DNA from 2 places in the Rhizobium sp. No.120 genome. Region 2 is predicted to be linked to the other one. Evidence: riboswitches for the same ligand, from Rfam matches in the RefSeq annotation. Region 2 holds a riboswitch; the other holds the start of a gene.

The links. A riboswitch is a leader RNA that binds a small molecule or an ion and turns the genes downstream of it on or off. The one in region 2 is predicted to bind cobalamin.
Region 1: another riboswitch for cobalamin. It lies ahead of cobU (bifunctional adenosylcobinamide kinase/adenosylcobinamide-phosphate guanylyltransferase); the one in region 2 lies ahead of ACYJRZ_RS29000 (ABC transporter substrate-binding protein).

What each region holds. Positions count from the first base shown of each region.
Region 1 covers NZ_BAAJNQ010000001.1:778,625-782,061, forward strand. Annotated here, with positions in the region: gene ACYJRZ_RS03855 (chloride channel protein) at 1-780, opposite strand, end outside; cobalamin riboswitch at 962-1,360, shown strand; gene cobU (bifunctional adenosylcobinamide kinase/adenosylcobinamide-phosphate guanylyltransferase) at 1,502-2,026, shown strand; gene cobW (cobalamin biosynthesis protein CobW) at 2,032-3,081, shown strand; gene cobN (cobaltochelatase subunit CobN) at 3,091-3,437, shown strand, end outside.
Region 2 covers NZ_BAAJNQ010000018.1:45,259-48,695, reverse strand. Annotated here, with positions in the region: gene ACYJRZ_RS29010 (ABC transporter ATP-binding protein) at 1-26, opposite strand, end outside; gene ACYJRZ_RS29005 (FecCD family ABC transporter permease) at 23-1,060, opposite strand; gene ACYJRZ_RS29000 (ABC transporter substrate-binding protein) at 1,064-2,080, opposite strand; cobalamin riboswitch at 2,246-2,501, opposite strand; gene ACYJRZ_RS28995 (GGDEF domain-containing protein) at 2,571-3,437, opposite strand, start outside.

The DNA.
Region 1 (3,437 bases), on a different contig from region 2:
ACAGAAGGCGCCGAGCAGGATGGCAGGAAGATAATCCGCCGGAACGATCGCGCCGAAATGATCGATATCGATGGCAAAATCGTCGCCGGCGAGCAGTCTTGCGATCATGGTCGATATCAGCGCCGAGACAACGACGGGTGTGAGGGTGACGATCGAATAGCTGCCGATGATCAGCTCGAATGCGTAGAAAGCGCCGGTGAGTGGCGCATTGAATGCAGCGGCAATGGCGCCGGCCGCGCCGCAGCCGACGAGCATGCGCAGGTCCGCGCGGCGCATCTGCATCTTGTAGCCGAATTTGGAGGCAATGCCGGCAGCGATCTGCGTGTAGCCTGCTTCGAGCCCGACAGAGGCGCCGAATCCGTTCGAGATCAGATTCTGCACGGCCACGATGATACTGTCGGTCAGCGACATGCGGCCGCCGTGCAGCGCATTGGCTTCGATCGGGTCGACCATCGGCTTTTTGCGCGTGCGCGATAATATGTAGAGCAGGACGCCGAGAATGATGCCGCCTGCGATCGGTGCGATGAATAATACGGATTTGTCCTGAATTGCCACCGCCGCCGAACTCAGGCGTTCGTAATCGGTTATGCCGTAGATGAAGCTGTGAAGCTTGCGCGAGATATAGCTCATCGCGGTTACGGCGCAGCCGGATGCTATTCCCGCCAGCGCGCCGGCGAAAACAAGACCCAATTCGCCACGACGCAGCAATGCCCTGAAGCGACCGAGATCGAACAGGGCCGAGAAGACGCCAAGGCGTCGCGGTTGGAATTTCTGCAGCATGAGGAGCGGACGATACGTTTTTACTCGAATGTGAGAGCTTACCCTCTATAAGCTCCTAACATCAAAGAAATACGGCAAAAAAGCCGCTGGCTTTGTGAGAATTTTCAGCCGATTTCGCAATCAGGATGACGCAGGCCGCATCCATGCCCTTGATTGACTTGACGTATGTGAAAGCCTAATCATTACCGGCATAACGAATGGTTCCTAAGCGGCGATCTGCCGCATGGGATGAAAAGGGAATGTGACGGGACGGACCCAATCCGGGCGTTCTCATCACAGCCGACCCCGCGACTGTAGAGCGGTCAGGGTCTTTCATTCGGTTTGAAGCCAATCCCGTCGATGGTGCGCATGGGGCGAACGGGGCAGGGGAAGCTCAAATCGAAAAAGCCACTGGTGTGGCGTCATGATCAACCGGGGCTGGACGCCTCTTATTCTACGAATCGTCCGCCTTTTCATGATGCATTGCCGGGAAGGCGAGAAAGACCCGCTGGCGCACGATCGGGGGCGACCGGTTTCGGTCCGCCCCCGTCGCGGCGCCTTATCCGCGAGCCAGGAGACCTGCCATGCGTGCCGGGCGCAGAGCCTGTTTTGGGACGCGAGTTCCGCTGCCAGCACGGAGGTTGTCATGGCGCAAGACGAGTTTTCGGCGTGTAGACGCCCGTTTCCCGGTTCCAGCGCCGTGCTGCCGACCCTCGCTTCCGCACGGGCGTGGGCATAACGCATGTCGGCTTCAATTTCCCAAGCGGTCTTCGTCCTCGGTGGCGCGCGCTCCGGCAAATCCAGGTTTGCCGAATCGCTGGTATCGGATACCGGTCTCGAACGTCACTATCTGGCGACAGGGCAGGCATGGGACGACGAGATGCGCGAGCGCATCGCCAAGCATCGGGCCGACCGCGGCGATCTATGGCAGACGCACGAGGAGCCGGTCGATCTCGTTGGGCACCTTGCCGCTATCGACGCGGAGGGGCGGGCGGTGCTTGTCGACTGCCTGACGCTCTGGGTGACCAATCTAATGATGGCGGAGCGGGATATGGCGGTGGAATTTGCCGCTTTGACTGCGTTTCTGCCGACTGCACGCTCAAGGCTTGTTCTCGTTTCCAACGAGGTAGGCTTGGGAATCGTGCCGGAAAATCGCATGGCGCGCGAATTTCGCGACCATGCCGGCCGCCTGCACCAGATGGTCGCGGCGGTAAGTGCTGAAGTTTATTTTATCGCAGCGGGCTTGCCGCTGAAAATGAAGGGTTGATGCATATGAACCAGGAAAAAATTCCCGCCACCGTCATCACCGGCTTCCTGGGAGCCGGCAAGACGACGATGATCCGCAACCTCCTGCAGAATGCCGGCGGCAAGAAGATCGCGCTGATCATCAACGAATTCGGCGATCTCGGGGTCGATGGCGACGTGCTGAAGGGCTGCGGCGCGGAGAATTGCACGGAAGACGACATCATCGAGCTGACCAACGGTTGCATCTGCTGTACTGTTGCCGATGATTTCATTCCCACCATGACGAAGCTTTTGGAGCGTGATGCGCGCCCGGATCACATCGTCATCGAAACATCAGGCCTTGCGCTGCCGCAGCCGCTGGTCGCCGCCTTCAATTGGCCCGACATCCGCACCCATGTCACCGTCGACGGCGTGATCACCGTCGTCGACAGCGCCGCCGTGGCCGCCGGCCGCTTCGCCGACGATCACGACGCTGTCGAGGCCGCCCGCGTCGAGGACGACTCGCTCGATCATGAAAGCCCGATCGAAGAGCTTTTCGAGGATCAGCTGACCTGCGCCGATCTGATCGTGCTCAACAAGACCGATCTGATCGACACCGATGGTCTCGGCCGCGTGCGCGCCGAAGTTGCCTCGCGCACGGCCCGCAAGCCGACGATTATCGAAGCGAAGAACGGTGATGTTCCGGCCGCCGTGCTGCTCGGCCTCGGCATCGGCACGGAAGACGATATCGTCAACCGCAAATCGCATCACGAGCTCGAGCACGAGGATGGGACGCCGCACGACCACGACGAGTTCGACAGCTTCGTTGTCGAGCTTGGTCCGATTGCCGATCCGGCCGCTTTCGTCGATGCGCTGAAGAGCGTGATCGCGGAATATGATGTGCTGCGCCTGAAAGGCTTCGTCGATGTACCCGGCAAGCCGATGCGCTTGCAGCTTCAGGCCGTCGGCAGCCGCATCGATACCTATTTCGATCGCGCCTGGACGACGGGCGAAGCCCGCGCGACCCGGTTGGTGGTGATCGGCCTGCACGAGATGGACGAGTCGATTGTTCGCAAGGCGATCGTAGCATTGATCTAAGGGAAATCCATGCACCTTCTCCTAGCTCAAAAGGGAACGATCAGCGACGGCGAGGAGGCGATCGACCTTGGGCAGTCGCCCGGCGATATCCTCTTTCTATCGGCTGCCGATACCGAGCTTGCGGCGATTGCCGCAGCGCATGGCGAGGGCGACCGTTCCCTTCGGCTTGCGAGCCTGATGAGCCTCAAGCATCCGATGTCCGTCGATACCTATGTCGACAGGACCGCCCGGCATGCGAAGCTCATCATCGTGCGGGCGCTGGGAGGGGCGAGTTACTTCCATTATGCTCTGGAAGCGCTGCACGCTTGCGCGGCGCGCCAGGATGCCTTGATTGCGGTGCTGCCGGGGGATTCGAA
Region 2 (3,437 bases):
GTTACCGTGTCCACAGCGATGCTCATGCTGTCCTCCGGGCGCGATAGAGAATGAGGGCGAAGGCCGGCGCTCCGAACAAGGCCGTGACGACGCCGATCGGCAGAATCTGCTGGGGAATGATGACCCGCGAGATGATATCGGCCGCAGCCATGAAGATTGCGCCGGCCAGAGCCGCTGCCGGCAGCAGCCGATTATGGCTTGGCCCGACAACGAAGCGGGCCGCATGCGGAATGACGAGCCCGACGAAGCCAATCGAGCCGACGATGCTGACGACCGCCGCCGTCATGAAGGCAGTCACGCCAAGCAGAACGATCTGCGCGCGCTTGACCGCAATACCAAGCGATGCGGCCGCATCCGTGCCGAAAATGAAGGCATCGAGCACGCGGACATGCGCCATGCAGATGGCAAAGCCGATGATGGCAACCGGCGCCGAAAGATAGACATCCGGCCAGCGCACGCCGCTCATGGAGCCGAGCAGCCAGAACATGACGCCTCTCGCCTGCTCGGCGTTGGCTGAGGTGGTGACGATATAGGAAGTGAGCGCGTTGAAGAGCTGCGATCCAGCGACGCCGCATAGAATGATGCGCTCACTCGTGCCGCCGACGCCGGCGGCAAGCAGGCCGACGAACAGGAAGGCGACGACCGCGCCGAGGAAGGCGCCGCCGGAAAGGCCCAGAATGCCGTAGCCAAGGCCGAGGATCATGATGCAGACCGCGCCGGTGGAGGCGCCGGCGGAAATGCCCAGCACGAAGGGTTCGGCGAGCGGATTGCGCAGCAACGCCTGCAAGACCACCCCGCTCAAGGCAAGCGACGCGCCGGTACTCGCAGCAACGATCGCGCGACTGAGACGATAGTCCCAGACGATGCCCTGATGGATCCGGCTGAGTTCGAAGCTCGTTCCGAATAACCGGTTCGAGACGGCCTTTACTGTTGTCGACAGCGGGATGGAAATCTCGCCGATGGATACGGCAAGACTGATCATGAAAGCAAGAAGGACGACAGCAGCCATCGCGAGTGCCAAGAGCACCCACCACGTCCTGCGTTTTGCGGCGGGGCTCATATCTTACTGCGCCAGGCCAAAGGACTTGATGCCCTTGGCCAGGACTTCAATGCCGTCGATGGTGCGGATGGTCGGGTTCATCGATTGCGCATCCATCATGACGAAACGCTTGTTCTTGACAGCATCGAGCTGGCTCGTGACGGGATCTTTTTCGAGGAAATCGACCTTGACCTTCGGATCGTCGGCCGCATAGCGGCGGCGATCCATGGTGGCGATGACGATCACGGCCGGGTTGGCCTGCGCAATGGTCTCCCACCCGACCTGCGGCCATTCCTCTTCCGTCGTCACCACGTTTCTGGCGCCGAGCGTCTCCAGAATATAGGCGGGAGCGCTGTTCTTGCCGGCGATATAAGCGTCGCCATTGACCTCCTTGCTGGAGAACCAGAACACGATCGGAAGGCCCTTGGCCTTGGCACCGGCGATCGAAGCGACCGCATCCGCCTCGCGCTTCTTCAAGTCCGCGATCAGAGCATCGCCGCGATCCCTGACGTCGAAGATCTCAGAAAGCTCGGCGATTTCCTGATAGACCAGATCCATCGTGAAAAGCTCTTTGCGCACGCCGTCGCCGCCATCGGTATTGACCTTGGCGACACAATCGGTCGGCGCAAGATAGGTATTGATACCAAGCTCGGAAAATTGCTCGCGCTTGCCGACGGAACCCTGCGCGCCGACATGCCATTCGAATTCGGCAGCGACTAGATCTGGCTCCTTGCCGACAACGGATTCGAAGCTTGGATCGTTATCGGCAAGCCGCGGGATTTTGCTGTCGGCCTCGGCATATCGCGGCAGAACCGGACCGACCCAGACCGCCGTTCCGGCGATCTTGTCGGCAAGGCCGAGCGAAAAGAGGATTTCGGTCATGCCCTGGCCGATCGAAACGATCTTCGTCGGAACCTTTTCAAAGGTAACCTTTTGACCGCAATTGTTGATGGTGAGCGGATATTGGGTGGCGGCAAAACCGGAGCCGGCCAAACCGGTCAGCCCAAGTGCAAATGCAATGGTCGTCAAAAAATGGTGCATGAAAGATCCCGATGGGATTAAGGAAACGAAGCGTCTTCAGCGCGATCGCGCAGAGAAAGACGGTCGCCGGCTGCGGAGATCCCAATCAAGGCCGATAGATTTCGGATAATGTCGAAGGCGCAGGTCAATCATTCTCTGTCCTTTCCGGGCATCCCCGCCCGGCTGATTGGATCGTGATCGACGGCAGGTCTCCTGGCTTGCGGATCTCTGACGATCATCGGCCTTCCCGCAAGCATGCTTGCAGTGGCACGGCTCAAAGCCTCAGGAAGGAACCAACAGGCTGGTCACTCCCGGATGATCGGCAATCCGCTTACAGTTGCGGGGGCAGCCACGGTCTAGGTCCCGCTTGGGTCGTCCTCACCGTGTTCCCTATTAATCCCCGCGGAGTCTTCCTTGGGGAACCGTCACGCCCAGTTATTCCGGACTGCCCCTTTCCGTCAAGGACGAGAAATGAGAAAGAGCACGTCGCGACCATTGAAAGGCGGCGAGCCTAAGCCGCCTCCGCCAGTTCCACGCGATTTCTCCCGCCTGCCTTCGCGCGATAAAGCGCCTTGTCGGCGGCCTCAAGCACATGCTTGAAATCCGTCGTCGGTTCGAGGGAGCAGGCGATTCCGATGCTGACCGTGACATGGACGGCCTCCTGCTCGAACATCAAGGTTGTACCCTCGATATCCTTGCGAATTTTCTCCGCGATGGCAGCCGCAGCCCGCGTATCGGTGTTGGGCAGCAGCACGACAATCTCCTCGCCGCCGTAGCGGGCGGCAATGTCGGTCTTGCGCACGGTTCGCCTGATGACATCGGCCAATCGCGCCAGAACGGTATCACCGAAGGAATGGCCCCAGCTGTCGTTGATCTTCTTGAAGTGGTCGATATCAAGCATGATGATCGAAAAGGGGATACGCCGCGTGCCCGCTTCCTTGCTGCAACGATCGCCTTCGCGCTGCAGCACCCGGCGGTTGGGAAGCCTTGTGAGCGGATCGAGGCTCGCTTCATTCTCCAACGCACGCTGGATGCCGATGCGATATTGCTCCCGCTGCAAGAGATCCGACAACAGCATGACACCGAGGATATTGACGATCGTCACCGGAAGTGTGGCCGAGATCAGAAGGGCGCGCGCAACCGCCCACGGCAAAAGGAAGACAACCACAATGGATGAGCAGGTCGCTAAGCCGAACAGAGCCGATCGCCGCCAGCCCGTGCCGGTCCATTGCCGCGGCAGCAGACTGAGTACATAGCCCACGATCGCGACGATTACGATGCCGGCAACGCCGATTGCGGCACCCATGCCGCCCACCATGTACCGAAACAGGCCCATCATCGCCGCAGCGACAACGGTTGCCAAAAGGCCGCCATAGAT